Regions from separate parts of the Streptomyces sp. NPDC007907 genome, predicted to be linked through region 2. Evidence: riboswitches for the same ligand, from Rfam matches in the RefSeq annotation. Region 2 holds a riboswitch; each other region holds the start of a gene.
The links. Region 2 has a riboswitch for cobalamin ahead of ACFZDI_RS27550 (cobalamin biosynthesis protein). Riboswitches for the same ligand answer to the same signal wherever they lie in the genome.
Positions count from the first base shown of each region.

Region 1: it holds a riboswitch for cobalamin, as region 2 does, so the genes downstream of both, ACFZDI_RS02255 (ribonucleoside-diphosphate reductase subunit alpha) here and ACFZDI_RS27550 (cobalamin biosynthesis protein) in region 2, are expected to answer to the same signal.
Region 3: it holds a riboswitch for cobalamin, as region 2 does, so the genes downstream of both, ACFZDI_RS13795 (energy-coupling factor ABC transporter permease) here and ACFZDI_RS27550 (cobalamin biosynthesis protein) in region 2, are expected to answer to the same signal.

Region 1 is NZ_JBIBKR010000001.1:484,519-489,622, forward strand. It holds gene ACFZDI_RS02230 (extracellular solute-binding protein) at 1-514, opposite strand, end outside; gene ACFZDI_RS02235 (UTRA domain-containing protein) at 829-1,593, shown strand; gene ACFZDI_RS02240 (DUF3311 domain-containing protein) at 1,723-1,989, shown strand; gene mctP (monocarboxylate uptake permease MctP) at 1,986-3,614, shown strand; partial or broken gene ACFZDI_RS02250 (GNAT family N-acetyltransferase) at 3,692-3,883, shown strand; cobalamin riboswitch at 3,896-4,093, shown strand; gene ACFZDI_RS02255 (ribonucleoside-diphosphate reductase subunit alpha) at 4,217-5,104, shown strand, end outside.
Region 2 is NZ_JBIBKR010000007.1:55,054-60,157, forward strand. It holds gene ACFZDI_RS27530 (alpha/beta hydrolase family protein) at 1-199, opposite strand, end outside; gene ACFZDI_RS27535 (class II aldolase/adducin family protein) at 392-1,123, opposite strand; gene ACFZDI_RS27540 (inorganic phosphate transporter) at 1,421-2,680, shown strand; gene ACFZDI_RS27545 (hypothetical protein) at 2,712-2,933, shown strand; cobalamin riboswitch at 3,073-3,207, shown strand; gene ACFZDI_RS27550 (cobalamin biosynthesis protein) at 3,308-4,315, shown strand; gene ACFZDI_RS27555 (cobyric acid synthase) at 4,317-5,104, shown strand, end outside.
Region 3 is NZ_JBIBKR010000003.1:526,388-531,491, reverse strand. It holds gene ACFZDI_RS13810 (ATP-binding cassette domain-containing protein) at 85-939, opposite strand; gene cbiQ (cobalt ECF transporter T component CbiQ) at 936-1,685, opposite strand; gene ACFZDI_RS13800 (energy-coupling factor ABC transporter substrate-binding protein) at 1,692-2,060, opposite strand; gene ACFZDI_RS13795 (energy-coupling factor ABC transporter permease) at 2,057-2,764, opposite strand; cobalamin riboswitch at 2,794-2,979, opposite strand; gene ACFZDI_RS13790 (protein kinase) at 3,108-4,562, opposite strand; partial or broken gene ACFZDI_RS13785 (MFS transporter) at 4,825-5,104, opposite strand, start outside.

The DNA.
Region 1 (5,104 bases), on a different contig from region 2:
AGGTCTTCGGGGGTGTCTTCAGGCCGGCCGAGGCCGCGACGTCCTTGCGCCAGTTGGCGACGCGACCGCCGGCGTAATACGGGACGCCGTAGGTCTTGCCCTGGTAGGTGACGGAGGCCTTGAGGCCGTCCAGCCAGGCGTCGGAGTTGTCGAACGTGCCCTGGTCGAGCGGGGCGAAGGCGCCCTTGACCATGTAGCCGAGCATCTCGGTGTTGCCCATCTCGACCACGTCGGGGGCCTTGTCCGTGGCGAGGACGGCGTCGAGCTTGGCGTTCTTGTCGGGCCAGCCGTAGTACTCGTGGTTGATCTTGAGGCCGGGGTGCTTCTTCTTCACCGCGGCGTCGGTGGCCTTCACCAGCCCGGGCCAGTTGTTCTGGGCGTCGACGGTGAGCCAGACGGTCAGCTCCTTGGCGTCCGCGCCCTTGTCCGAGCCCCCGTCACCCTCGCCCCCGCATGCCGCGATGGAGACCATCATGCCCGCGATACCGATCGCGGCTGTCAGCTTGCGCTTCACGCCACCCTCCTCAGGGATCCCACAACCCCCCTGGCTCCCCGCAGTGAACGTGGGGCCGGGCCTGGACCAATGGTGTAGACCAGTACCGGGGAGCTTGGACCAGACCAGAAGGCCTGTCAAGGGCCTCGATAAAGCTCTGACCAGCCGTTATGCGACCTACATATGCAGGAACCTTTAAGTAAGAAGCCAGCGAAAACCCGAGCGGAACACGGCATACTGCGGGTAGACCACAGAGAACGGTGGACTAGACCAAAAGAGGCGCCGACGGTATACAAGTGGGATCGTGTCGGCAGACCGGGCCGGGAAGGCGGAGCATGAGCACCGACGTCAGCAGTGCGGAGAACGAGAACGGGGTGCCCGTCCGGACCGCGCGCGTGCCCAAGTACTACCGGCTGAAGAAACACCTGCTCGACATGACCGAGACCCAGGCGCCGGGCACGCCGGTCCCGCCCGAGCGCACCCTGGCGGCGGAGTTCGACACCTCGCGCACGACCGTGCGCCAGGCGCTCCAGGAACTGGTCGTCGAGGGCCGGCTGGAGCGCATCCAGGGCAAGGGCACGTTCGTCGCCAAGCCGAAGGTCTCGCAGGCCCTGCAACTGACCTCGTACACCGAGGACATGCGCGCCCAGGGCCTCGAACCCACCTCGCAGCTGCTGGACATCGGCTACATCACCGCCGACGACCGGCTGGCCGGGCTGCTCGACATCACGCCCGGCGGACGCGTGCTGCGCATCGAGCGGCTGCGCATGGCCAACGGCGAGCCGATGGCCATCGAGACCACCCACCTGAGCGCGAAGCGCTTCCCGGCGCTGCGGCGCTCGCTGGTGAAGTACACGTCCCTCTACACCGCGCTGGCCGAGGTCTACGACGTCCATCTCGCGGAGGCCGAGGAGACCATCGAGACGTCGCTGGCGACTCCGCGCGAGGCCGGTCTGCTGGGCACGGACGTCGGGCTGCCGATGCTGATGCTCTCCCGGCACTCGCTGGACCGGGAGGGCCAGCCCGTGGAGTGGGTGCGGTCGGTCTACCGGGGCGACCGGTACAAGTTCGTGGCCCGGCTGAAGCGGCCCCAGGACTGACGCGGCGGCGGCCGGATCCCCGGTCCTTTCGGGAACCGCATTGCGGACGAGGGGTTCCGCTTGCGCCGTGCCCTGACCTAGATTGCCTGCGCATTGCCCAGGTGATCACTGAGGGGACGGAGCCGCCTGATGTCGCAAGCCCCAGAATCCAGCAGAGGCCCGGTGGTGACGCCCGTGCGCGTCGTCATCGGGCTCTGCCTTGTCGCACCCTTCGTGGCCATGCTGTGGGTCGGCTCGTACGCCAAGACCGACCCGGCCTTCATCGGGATCCCGTTCTTCTACTGGTACCAGATGGCGTGGGTGCTCATCTCCACCGCTTTGACGATGATCGCCTACAAGCTGTGGCAGCGTGACCAGCGCGCCCGCTCGGCCGCGAAGGGCGGTGCGTCGCAGTGAAGGACGGCGTGAACGGCGTCGCACTCGCCGTCTTCATCTTTTTCTTCGTGGCCGTGACGGTCATGGGCTTCCTGGCCGCGCGCTGGCGCAAGGCCGAGAACGAGCACAGCCTGGACGAATGGGGCCTGGGCGGCCGCTCGTTCGGCACCTGGATCACCTGGTTCCTGCTCGGCGGCGACCTGTACACGGCGTACACCTTCGTCGCCGTGCCGGCGGCGATCTACGCGGCGGGCGCGGCCGGCTTCTTCGCCGTGCCGTACACGATCCTGGTGTACCCGCTGATCTTCACCTTCCTGCCGCGCCTGTGGTCGGTGTCCCACAAGCACGGGTACGTCACGACGTCCGACTTCGTGCGCGGCCGCTTCGGTTCGAAGGGTCTGTCGCTGGCCGTGGCCGTGACCGGCATCCTGGCGACGATGCCGTACATCGCCCTCCAACTGGTCGGCATCCAGGCCGTGCTGGACGTGATGGGCGTCGGCGGCGGCGAGAACACCAACTGGTTCATCAAGGACCTGCCGCTGCTGATTGCGTTCGGCGTGCTGGCGGCGTACACGTACTCGTCGGGTCTTCGGGCCCCCGCGCTCATCGCGTTCGTGAAGGACACACTGATCTACATCGTCATCGCGGTGGCGATCATCTACATCCCGATCAAGCTGGGCGGCTTCGACGACATCTTCGCCAAGGCCGGTGACGCGTTCAGCCAGACCAACCCGGCGACGGGCGCGCCGCGCGGGGCGCTGGCACCGGCCGAGCCGGGCCAGTGGACGTACGCGACGCTGGCGTTGGGATCCGCCCTGGCGCTGTTCATGTACCCGCACTCGATCACGGCGACGCTGTCCTCGAAGAGCCGTGAGGTGATCCGCCGCAACACCACGATCCTGCCGCTGTACTCGCTGATGCTGGGCCTGCTGGCGCTGCTCGGGTTCATGGCGATCGCGGCCGGCATCAAGGTGCAGAACGGTCAGCTGGCGATCCCTCAGCTGTTCGAGACGATGTTCCCGGACTGGTTCGCGGGCGTGGCGTTCGCGGCGATCGGCATCGGCGCGCTGGTGCCCGCGGCCATCATGTCCATCGCGGCCGCGAACCTCTTCACCCGCAACATCTACAAGGACTTCATCAAGCCGGACGCCACCCCCGCGCAGGAGACCAAGGTCTCCAAGCTGGTCTCCCTGCTGGTGAAGGTCGGCGCCCTGGCCTTCGTCCTCACCATGGACAAGACGGTCGCCATCAACTTCCAGCTGCTGGGCGGCATCTGGATCCTGCAGACCTTCCCGGCCCTGGTCGGCGGCCTGTTCACCCGCTGGTTCCACCGCTGGGCCCTGCTCGCGGGCTGGGCGGTCGGCATGATCTACGGCACGGCCGCGGCGTACGGCGTGGCCTCCCCGACGCAGAAGCACTTCGGCGGCTCCGCGAAGGAGATCCCGGGCATCGGGGAGATCGGCTACATCGGCCTCACGGCGTTCGTCCTGAACGTGGTGGTGACGGTGGTCCTGACCTTCGTCCTGAAGGCCCTGAAGGCCCCCGACGGCATCGACGAGACCAAGCCGGAGGACTACACGGCGGACGCGGGCGACCCCGGGGTCCAGGTGGAACTCCCGCCTGCGACGGCCGGGTCGGCTCACTGACCTCGCACCACCACACAACACCCGCAGCGGGCCGCCGAGACCACTCACCACGGCGGCCCGCTGTCGTACACGCTCATCAGCGCTCCTGCGTCGAGCGGGCGCGGGCCACCCCGGGCTGCCGGAGCGTCGTGCTGTCGGCCCGGCCCCCCGTGCACACCGCCCATCGCGTCTACGAACGCCTGGGCTTCACTCGCACACCCGAGCGTGACGGGAACCCCCTCCCGGAGCTGACGGACATCACTCATCTCACCTATGAGTTGACGCTCTGAAACCAGCACGACACAACATCTGGGGGTGCCGTTCGAACCCGGCACAAGATGTATGCTCATGCTCGCTGTCGCCGCAGGGGAATCCGGTGCGAATCCGGAACTGTCCCGCAACGGTGTACTTGTGCATGTCTGTTCCCGGAACCGCCGTGTTCCGGGTGCCGCCCTGCACAGGGGTCAGTCCGAGGACCTGCCGACAGCGCACCCGGCCACCCGGCCGGTGTGCCCTGACGTCCGGGCCTCGTGGAGTGGGCCGGTGGACGCGACGCCGCGTGCGCTCGTGTGCTGCCCCCTGCCCTCGACGAGGCCCCCGTGCCGAGCGAGGGAGAGCCCCACGTGACCATCGCGCCAGCCGAACCGGTCTCAGCCGAAGAAGAGCACGACGCTCCCGGTGCCACGCTGCTGCGGACCCTGAGCGAGCTGACCGCCGACCTCCCCGACGCCGACCCCGACCGGGTCGCCGCCGCCGCGCTGCGCGGCCGGTCCGCGCAGGCGGACGAGCGGGAGCTGCGGGAGCTGGCGACGGAGGCCGCGGCCGGTCTGATCTCCGAGGACCCCGCCTACTCCCGGCTGGCCGCCCGGCTGCTGACCATCGGCATCCGCGAGGAGGCCGCCTCGCAGGGCGTCACGTCCTTCACCGGGTCCGTCGCGGTCGGCCACCGCGAGGGGCTCATCGCCGACCGCACCGCCGAGTTCGTGCGCGTCCACGCCGCCCGCCTCGACGCGCTGATCGACCGTGCGGCCGACGACCGCTTCGGCTACTTCGGCCTGCGTACCCTCCACAGCCGCTACCTGCTGCGTCACCCGCACACCCGCAAGGTCGTCGAGACGCCCCAGCACTTCATGCTCCGGGTGGCGTGCGGCCTCGCCGAGGACGACACCACACGCGCGGTGGACGAGGTCGCGGCTCTCTACTCGCTCATGAGCCGCCTCGACTACCTCCCGTCCTCCCCCACGCTCTTCAACTCCGGCACCCGGCATCCCCAGATGTCGTCCTGCTACCTCCTGGACTCCCCGCAGGACGAACTGGACTCAATCTACGACCGGTACCACCAGGTGGCCCGGCTGTCGAAGCACGCCGGCGGCATCGGCATCGCCTACTCCCGGATCCGCGCCCGCGGTTCACTGATCCGCGGCACCAACGGGCACTCCAACGGCATCGTCCCGTTCCTGAAGACCCTGGACGCCTCGGTCGCCGCCGTGAACCAGGGCGGCCGGCGCAAG
Region 2 (5,104 bases):
GCAGAGCGGCGAGGTCCCGGGTGAGGCTGATCTGCCCGGCGGCGGCGCCGTGCACGGTGAGCCGGGGTTCGGTGGGCAGGGGCCTGCCGGGGGGTGCCTTGAGCGCGGCGTCGCTGGCGAGCCGGCCGGCGGCCACCGCGGCGGCACCGGCCCCGATCACGGCGGTGACGGCAGCGGCCGTCGCTCTGACAGTGCGCACGCCTCCAAGTGTCCCGGCGGATCGGGCGGGCTACCAGTGGGGCGGAGCGGCGGGGTGGTGCCGGGCACCGGCGGCGGGGTGGTACCGCGGCACCGGCGGCCCGGGGCGCGCCGGCGGCCGGGTGGGGCCGGGGTGCCGGCGGCCGGGTGGGGCCGGGTAGTGCCGCGGCGCCGGCGATGGCGTGCGGGCCGCTCAGCCGCGCTGGCCGTAGCCGCGCAGGCGCTCCGCGACCTCTGCCAGCTGCTCGCGTGACAGCAGGCTCGGGGCCAGGCCGGGCACCGAGGAGGCGGTGAGCCACAGGCGGCACATCCACTCCAGCTGGGCGGTGCGGTCGTAGGCCTGGGCGAGGGTGGCGCCGTGGGTGAGGGTGCCGTGGTTCTGGAGCAGGCAGCCGGAGCGGTCGGTGAGGGCGTGGAGCATGTTCTCGGCCAACTCGTCGCTGCCGTAGGTGGCGTAGGGGGCGACGCGGACGGGGCCGCCGAGCGCGGCGGCCATGTAGTGGATCAGCGGCAGCTCGGTCACGAGCGTCGAGACGGCCGTGGCGTGCACGGCGTGGGTGTGGACGACGGCCAGGGCGTCGGTCGTGCGGTAGACGGCGAGATGCATGGGCAGCTCGCTGGTCGGGACGAGGGTGCCGAGGACCTGCCGGCCGTCCAGGCCGACGCCCGTCACGTCCTCGGGCGTCAGCCGGTCGTAGGGGACGCCCGAGGGGGTGACCAGGACGGTGTCCCCGACGCGCACCGAGACGTTGCCGGACGTGCCGACGACGAGGCCCTCCGTGACCGTCCGGCGGGCCGTGTCGACGAGGTCGTGCCAGGCGCGTGTCTCCTCGGGGCGCGCGGTCCTGCGGCGCGGCTCCCCCGCACCCCCCTCGTCCCCCGGTACGCCCGCCGTGCCCCGCTCGTCGCCACGCTGCTCAGCCATGCCGCGATCCTGCCAGGCGGGGCCTCGCGGCGCTGCGGTGCGGGGGACTTCGGGGGCGCGCTTCGTACACGACCGCGGTGGCACCCCGACGGGTGACCGGGACCCGTTCGACGGGCCACTCGTCCGGGTGAAACGGGACACTCCTGGCAGCCGGCCGCCGGGGCACCGGGCGGCCGCGCCGGGGCGGAACGCCGACCCCCTGATGCGGTCACCCCTGCGCCCCTCCCAGTTCATCTTCCGTTCACTCAGGTTCCCTACGTTCATCGAGCCAATGACCTCGAACGATTGCCTGGGTAAATGGAAAGCTTCTCGCTGATCCTCGCGATTGTGGTGATAACCGCACTCGCGTTCGATTTCACGAACGGTTTCCACGACACCGCGAACGCCATGGCCACGACCATTTCCACGGGCGCCATGAAGCCCAAGGTTGCGGTGGCCATGTCCGCGGTCCTCAACCTGGTCGGCGCCTTCCTGTCCGTCGAAGTCGCCAACACGATCTCCAAGGGCCTCGTCGACGAGGCCGGCATCCGTCCCGAGGTCATCTTCGCCGCCCTGGTCGGCGCGATCCTCTGGAACCTGCTGACCTGGCTCGTCGGTCTGCCCTCCAGCTCCTCCCACGCCCTCATGGGCGGTCTGATCGGTGCCACGATCGCCTCGGCGGGTGTCGGCGCGGTGCACGGGGACGTGCTGGTCACCAAGGTGCTGATCCCGGCGATCGCCGCCCCGCTGGTCGCGGGCATCGCGGCGATGCTGGCCACGCGGCTGACCTACTCCCTCGGCAGCAAGGCCGAGGACAAGGCGTCCAAGAAGGGCTACCGGGCCGGCCAGATCGCCTCCGCGGGCCTGGTCTCCCTGGCGCACGGCACCAACGACGCACAGAAGACCATGGGTGTCATCACTCTCGCCCTGGTCGCCGGCGGCGCCGTGGCGCCCGACTCGGACCCGCCCATGTGGGTCATCCTCTCGGCCGGTCTCGCCATCGCGCTCGGCACCTACCTGGGCGGCTGGCGCATCATCCGCACCATGGGCAAGGGACTGACCGACCTCCAGCCGCAGCAGGGCTTCGCCGCCCAGACCTCCGCGGCCACGGTCATCCTGGCCTCCTCGCACCTCGGTTTCTCCCTCTCCACGACGCACTCCGTGTCCGGTTCGGTGATGGGTGCCGGACTCGGCCGCAAGGGCGGCGTGGTCCGCTGGTCCACCGCGACGCGGATGTTCGTCGCGTGGGGTCTGACGCTGCCGGCCGCGGCCCTGGTGGGCGCGCTCGCCGAGTACGTCACCGGCTTCGGCAGCTGGGGCACCGCCGTGGTGGCCGTCTTCCTCATCGCCTCCAGCGCGACGATCTGGAAGCTGTCGCGGCGCGAGGTGGTCGACCACACCAACGTCAACGACACCGACAGCGAGAACGACGGCGCCGAGCCCGCGGGCGTGGTCACCACGGCGATCGCCGCCGTGACGCCGCCCCCTGCGGGAGGCACGGCGTCGGCGGACCCGGTCCCGACGTTCCCGGCGCAGGCCACCGCCGAGCGCACGCCGACCACGACCACCACGGTCTGACCGCCACCGGTTACAAGGAAGAGTCTCGGATATGAAGATCGACTGGGCGGCCCTCGGCTCCGTCTTCGGCGTCAGCCTCGTGGTCACCGTGGCCCTCGTCGGCCTGTTCACCCTCGGCATCACCGGTCTCTCCCGCCGCGAGCGGGCGGTGGCGGAGGGCGGGTCCGCGAGCCTCGCCGTCACCGGCGCGTACGCGTGCTTCGCGGCCTGTGCGGCGGCCGTGGGCTACGGGATCTATCTGATCGTGGCCTGAGCGCCCCACCGCACATCGTGTCCGCCGGGCGGCACGGGACTTTGGTCCCGTGCCGCCCGGTCGTCATGCGGGGCAGGGGGCGATGTGGGGTTCTCCACACTCTCCCCTCGCAGGTCAACGGCAAGTTGACGGCCGTTCCCGGCCGTGGTGGACTGCCGGGGCCAGTACGGCGGCAGGAGAGGAAGCCGGTGAAAGTCCGGCGCGGTCCCGCCACTGTCACCGGGGTAGCAATCCCCCGGGAGCCAGGAACTCTCACCGCCGATCTCGTCGAACCAGGGCGCGGACACCCTGAGTGAGGACACATATCGCCATGCGCGGCTGCCGATCGAGGTTCACCACCCCACCCCTGCCCGCCCTCCTGGCCGGCTGAGCCCATGGGTGCCGGTCGCGTCTTCGCGTACGGCGCCGCCGCCGGTCTGATCGGTGACCTGTTGCTCGGTGATCCTCGCCGGGGGCATCCGGTCGCCGCGTTCGGGCGGGCCGCGGGCGCCGTGGAACGGGTGTTGTGGCGGGACCATCGCGGGTGGGGCGCGCTGCACACCGCCGTGTGTGCCGGCGGGGCCGTCGCCCTCGGGTCCGTCGCCGCGCGTGCCGTACGCACCTCCCCCGCCGCCTCCGTCGCGCTGACCGCTGCCGCCACCTGGGCCGTGGTCGGGGGGACTTCACTCGCCCGGGAGGCCCGGACCATCGGGCGGGCCCTGGAGGCCGGGGACGTCGAGGCGGCCCGGGCCCGGCTGCCGCACCTGTGCGGCCGCGATCCGCAGGCCCTCGACGCCGACGGCATGGCCCGGGCCGTGGTCGAGTCGGTCGCCGAGAACACCTCCGACGCGGTGGTGGGGGCTCTGGTGTGGGGCGCCGTCGGCGGGGTGCCGGGGCTGCTGGGGTTCCGGGCCGTCAACACCCTGGACGCCATGGTCGGGCACAAGTCGGCCCGCTACCGCCGCTACGGGTGGGCCTCCGCACGCCTGGACGACCTCGCGGGGTGGCCCGGAGCGCGGCTGACCGCCGTCCTCGCCGCCCTGGCCGGGCCGGATCCGCGAGGGGCCGTGCGGGCCTGGCGGGCGGATGCGGCGCAGCATCCGAGTCCCAACGCCGGGCCCGTGGAGGCTTCGTTCGCCGGGGCGCTCGGGGTGCGTCTCGGCGGGACGCTGTCGTACGGCGGGCGGGTGGAGCACCGGCCCGTGCTGAACACCGGGGGGCGTGCCGTCGGCACGCGGGACGTCGAACGGGCCGTACGGCTGTCGAAGCGCGTGACATGGCTCGCGCTCGGGGTGTGCGCGGGCGCGCGGTTGTTGACGAGTGCGCGGTTGTCCAGAGGTGCGCGATCGCTCGGGAGTGCGCCGTCGCTCCGGGGTGCGCGGTCGCTGAAGAGGGGGAAATGACATGAGCGGTGGGCTTCTCGTCGCCGGTACCACTTCCGACGCCGGCAAGAGCGTCGTGACCGCCGGGATCTGCCGGTGGCTGGTGCGCCAGGGCGTCAAGGTCGCGCCCTTCAAGGCGCAGAACATGTCCCTGAACTCCTTCGTGACGACGGAAGGGGCCGAGATCGGGCGGGCACAGGCCATGCAGGCGCAGGCCTGCCGCGTCGAGCCGACCGCGCTGATGAACCCGGTGCTGCTCAAGCCCGGTGGCGAGCAGAGCAGTCAGGTCGTGCTGCTGGGCAAGCCGGTCGGGGAGCTGAGCGCGCGCGGCTACCACGGCGGACGGCAGCAGCAGTTGCTCGGGACGGTGCTGGACTGCCTGGAGCAGTTGCGGGGCACGTATGACGCGGTGATCTGTGAGGGGGCCGGTTCTCCCGCCGAGATCAACCTGCGGCGGACGGACATCGTGAACATGGGGATCGCCCGGGGCGCCGGGCTGCCCGTGCTCGTCGTCGGCGACATCGACCGGGGCGGGGTGTTCGCCTCGTTCTTCGGGACGGTGGCGCTGCTGTCGCCCGAGGACCAGCGTTGCGTCGCCGGGTTCCTCGTCAACAAGTTCCGCGGGGACGTCTCCCTGCTGGAACCGGGCCTGGACATGCTGCACGGGCTCACGGGGCGGAAGACGTACGGCGTGCTGCCGTTCCGGCACGGGCTCGGGATCGACGAGGAGGACGGACTGCGGGTCTCCCTGCGGGGAGCGGTCCGGGAGTCCGTCGTCGCCCCGCCCGTCGGCGAGGACGTGCTGCGGGT
Region 3 (5,104 bases), on a different contig from region 2:
CGCTCCGGGCGCGCCGGGCCGTCCACACCGCCGCGGGGCCACCACGCTCCGGACGCCCTCGGCCGTCTCACCGCCGCGCGAACCTCACCCTCCGGTCGCTCCCAGCCGCCCTCCGGCGAGTGCGGCGAGTTCGTCCGGCGTGCGCGGGCCCGGCTCCGTTTCGGTCAACAGCCCCTGGGAGCGCAGAAGCTCCGCCGTCGCCGCGCCCCACGGCAGACGCAGCCCCGCCTCCCGGAGGAGATCCGGACGGGCCAGTGCCGTGGCCGCGGGCCCGGTGCGGACACCGGACGGGGTGAGCAGCGCCGCGTCGTCGGCCCAGCGCAGCGCGAGGTCGACGTCGTGGGTGGCCATCACCACCGTGGTGCCGGCGGCCCGGAGCCCGTCGAGGGTGGAGAGGAGACGCTCCTGTCCGTCCGGGTCGAGTCCGGCGGTCGGCTCGTCGAGGATGAGGACCCGCGGCCGCATGGCGACCGCCCCCGCGATGGCGGTCCTTTTGCGCTGCCCGTAGGACAGCAGATGGGTCGGCCGGTCGGCCAGGGACGTGATGTCCAGGGCGGCCAGTGCCTCCGCCACCCGCGCCCGGACCTGCGTGTCGTCCAGACCGAGGTTCAGCGGCCCGAACGACACGTCCTGCTCGACGGAGGCCGCGAACAACTGGTCGTCCGGGTCCTGCACCACCAGCTGCACGGTCGTCCGCAGCCGGGTCAGCCCCTTGCGGTCGTACGCCACCGGCCGCCCCTCGACCGTCAGCCGCCCCTCGTGCGGTTTCAGGCCGCCGGAGAGCAGCCGCATCAGCGTGGTCTTGCCGCTGCCGTTGCGGCCGAGCAGCGCGAGCGCGCGGCCCTCCCGGATGTCGAAGTCGAGCCCGCTGAGCACGGTCGGGCCGTCCTCGTAGGCGAAGGACGCGCCCCGCAGGGCGACGAGGGCTGGCTCGCTCATGTCAGCGGCCTTTCCAGGACGAGTGTGAGGACGGCCACCGCCGCGAGCAGCGCGCAACTGGCCGTCGTGAAGCGGACGGAGACCCGGGCCTCGGGCACCAGGACCCGCAGGGTGCCGTCGTAGCCGCGCCCGGCGAGCCCGGCGTGGAGCCGGGTGGCCCGGTCGAAGGCGCGGACGAACGCGGTGGCGCCGAGCCCGGCCAGGGACCGCCACTCCGCGGCCCGGCCGGTGTGGCCGAGCCGGGCCGCCTGGGCCTCCCGGATGCGGCGCATCGAGTCCAGCAGCAGAAAGCTCATCCGGTACGTCACGAGCGCGACGTCGACGACCGGCGCGGGGACCCCGGCCCCGACCAGCCGGGGCAGCAGGTCGGACATGGGCGTGGTGAAGGCGAACAGCAGCACGCCCAGGGAGGCCGCCGAGGTGCGCAGCAGCAACTCCCCGGCCCGGACCGGCCCGTCGGCGGCGAGCGCGACGAGCCCTCCCGGCCCGCCCACCTGGACGAGCAGTGTGAGCGCTCCGGTCACGCAGAAGCCCAGCGGCACCCGGTAGGCCCGCCACAGCCGCCGCCCGGGCACACCGGCCGGACCCAGCAGCACGACCAGGGCCGTCAGGAGGACCAGGGCCGCGCCCGGCCAGGGCGGCAGGGAGATGGCGAGCACGGTGAGGCCGAGCCCCAGCACGGCCTTGTCCACGGGATGGCGGCGGCGCCAGCGACTGCCGTGCGCCGCCGCGTCGATCGGCAGCACCGGGGCTCAGTCCTCTTCCGCGGCGGACTTCCCGGCGGTGCCGGCGAGCGTGCTGCCGGACTGTCGCTCCAGCGCCCGCTGCTCGCCCTGCCTGCGGCCCCGGCGCAGGCCGAAGTAGTAGGCGAGGACACCGGCGCCGAGAGCCGCCTGGAGGGAGAAGAGCGCCGACTCGATCTCGCCGGACGGCGGCTCGTACAGCGGCGAGAACCACGGCTCGTAGTCCGGCTTCAGCTCGGTGATCGCCGTCTCCGCCTCGCCGTCGGAGCCCGTGAACGGCTCCTTCTTGTGGTCGCCGAGCCCGAACGCCAGGGGCAGCACCGCGAGCGCGGCCACGGCGATCAGCAGGAGCAGGTTGATCTTCGTGTTCCGCTTCATCGGCCCACCGCCTCGGTCTCGGTCCCGGTCCGCGCCTGCTTCTGCGCGACGAGCACGCCCAGCCGGGTCAGTTCGCCCTTGCTGGACTGCACCAGCAGCCGCATCACGAGCACGGTCAGCAGGCCCTCGCTCACCGCGAGCGGGATCTGGGTGACGGCGAAGATGGAACCGAACTTGCCGAGCGCGCCCAGGAACCCGCTGCCCGGGTCGGGGAACGCGAGCGCCAGCTGCACGCTGGTGACGCAGTAGGTGGACAGGTCGGCGACGAACGCGGCGAAGAACACGGTCACCATCAGCGGCACGTTGGAGCGCCGCAGCAGCTTGTAGACGGCGTATCCGGCCCAGGGCCCGACGATCGCCATGGAGAAGACGTTGGCGCCGAGCGTCGTGAGGCCGCCGTGCGCGAGCAGCAGCGCCTGGAAGAGCAGGGTGATGGTGCCCAGCACCGCCATGATGGGCGGCCGGAACAGGATGGCGCCCAGGCCCGTGCCGGTGGGGTGCGAGCAACTGCCCGTGACGGACGGGAGTTTGAGGGCGGACAGGACGAACGTGAAGGCACCGGAAGCACCGAGGAGCAGAGTGCTCTCGGGGTGCTCGCGCACTTCACGGGTGAGCGACCGGACCCCGTGGACGACGAACGGCGCCGACGCGACGCCCCAGGCGACCGCGTGCGCCGGAGGAAGGAAACCCTCGGCTATGTGCATGGCTCAGCAGACCCTCTCCAGCACCTCGTGGATGGTTGACGCGCCTTGGCCGGTCTCCTGGCTGACGGGTACCACCGCCCGGACTCCGCCTTCCCGGGTCACGAGGACCCAGTGGCTGCCCGTGAGGGCTGGAGCCGGACTTCCCGATTCACAGTGGCGAGGGCCGCACCGGCATCACACCGGATTTCCCGTTCACCAAGGCGTGGTGACAATAAGGCCGGGGTAAGGGCGATGACAAGCCACCCAAGGGGCGCGCGAGGGGGCGTCCGTTCGCACACCGGCGCATCTCACGGCCGATCCACGCGCGCCGGACAGGGGCCCGTCGCACGCCGCCCGGGCCGCGTCAGTCGTCGGTCCCGTCGTCCCCGCCGTCGTCGAAGTCGCCCTCTTTCCCGCCCTGGCGCGGCTTCTCGGGCTTCGGCTGCGCCGGCTCGCCGCCCGCCTCCTGTGTCGGGGCCGTCGCGCTCGGCACGGGCGCGTCAGGAGCCGGCGAGGAGGGCGACGCGGACGGAGTGACATCGGCCACGGTGCCGGTGGCCGGCGTGTCGGCCGTACCCGGGCCGGCCGCCGGGTCGGCCTGCGGATCGGCCTGCCGGCCGGAGGAGTCGGGCGCGGCGGAGCCTTCGGAGGCCGTGGCGGCGGGGCTGCTCGCCGTCGGGGACGCGTCGGGTTCTGTGCCCTCCGCGGTCGTGTCGGGCGAGAACCAGCGCATGCCGAGGAGCATCGCCGCGAGGAAGAGGGCCGCGGCGGCGGCCGTCGCGGCCACCCTCGTACGGTTGCCGGCACCGCCGCGCCCGCGGGTGCGGCCCGCACGCCCCGCCTGGGCGGCCCGGGCCGCCGTGCGGTGACCCGTGGTCGCGGGCAGCGCGTACGTGGTCGGACTGCCGGTCCCGGAGCCGGCGTACGGGCCCGGCCCGGCGGGCGTCGCCGCGGACGTGGAGGTGGGCCGCAACGGCGGGGAGACCTCGGGCAGCGGCTCGGGCAGGCCTTGCCAGGCGCCTGCGGCGAACCACTCGGCGGCCTGCTGGGCGGTGGGCCGGTCCTCGGGCTGCTTGGCGAGCAGACCGAGGAGGTAGTTCTCGAACGCGGGCGGAAGCCCCGCGACCCCGAGCTCGCGGGGCGGCACGGGAACCGAGTCGAGGTGCTGGTGGAGCAGGGCGACGGCCGTGTCGGCCTCGAACGGCGGTCGCCCGCTGAGGAGCTGGTAGAGCACGCAGCCAAGGGAGTACATGTCGGAGGCCGGCCCGGCGGGCTTGCCCAGGGCCCGCTCGGGCGCGAGGTAGAGACCGGTGCCGATGATCTGCCCGGTGGCGGTGAGGGCGGCGCCGGGGTCGTCGAGGAACCGCGCGATGCCGAAGTCGCCGATCTTCAGCGTGCCGGCCGCGTCCAGCAGCAGGTTGGCCGGTTTGACGTCCCGGTGCACGATGCCCTGCGCGTGTGCGGCGGCGAGCCCCGCGGACGCCTGCCCGGCGAGACGGGCCACCCGCTCGGCGGGCAGCGCGCCGGAGCCGGCCAGCACCCCGGCGAGGCTGTCGCCCTCGACCAGCTCCATCACCAGATACAGCCGGTTGTCGTACTCGCCGAAGTCCAGGACCCCCACAACGTTGGGGTGGTTGAGACGCCCGGCGGTCTGAGCCTCCAGACGGAACCGGGAGGTCGCCGTGGGATCGGTGTCCTGGGGCAGCAGCAGCTTGAGGGCCACCGCTCTGGCGAGCGTGGTGTCGTAGGCACGCCAGACCTCTCCCATTCCACCGCGCCCGATCTCAACATCCAGCCGGTAGCGGCCCGCTAGCAGCACTCGTCCTCGTCTCATGCGTGTGGGAAGGTCGTCGCCGCAGGCCGAACTCCCCGCTTCGGCACGGGGATTGGTGGGGGGCACCGCAGCCGACCCAGGATACTGGCGCGGCGTGACCACCGAGTTCCGCGGCGGTGTCCCCGGAGGGTGCCGGCAGGGAATTCCGGGGCCGGGCGAGTCGCCCGGCGGAGTGACGTGTCCGTGTGCCCGGTTGCCGCCGGGGGCCCGGAGCCGTGTCAGGCTGCCGCGGGGGCCCGGCGCCGTGTCAGGCCGTGGCGTCCGCGCCCTTCCCGCGGCGCGGCAACAGCGCCACCGCCAGGGCCGGTACGGCCGCGAGGACCAGCCACGGCACGGCGGCCGGCAGGCCCGGATCGAGCAGGAGCCCGGTGGCCGCGCTCCCGGTCAGGACGATCAGCCCGGACACCGACGACAACGCACCGGTGTACAGCCCGAGCCGGCCCTCCTCGGCGAGGTCGGGCACCCACGCCCGGGCTGCGGGCACGACGAGCATCTGCCCCACGGTGAGCAAGATCACGAAACCCGCG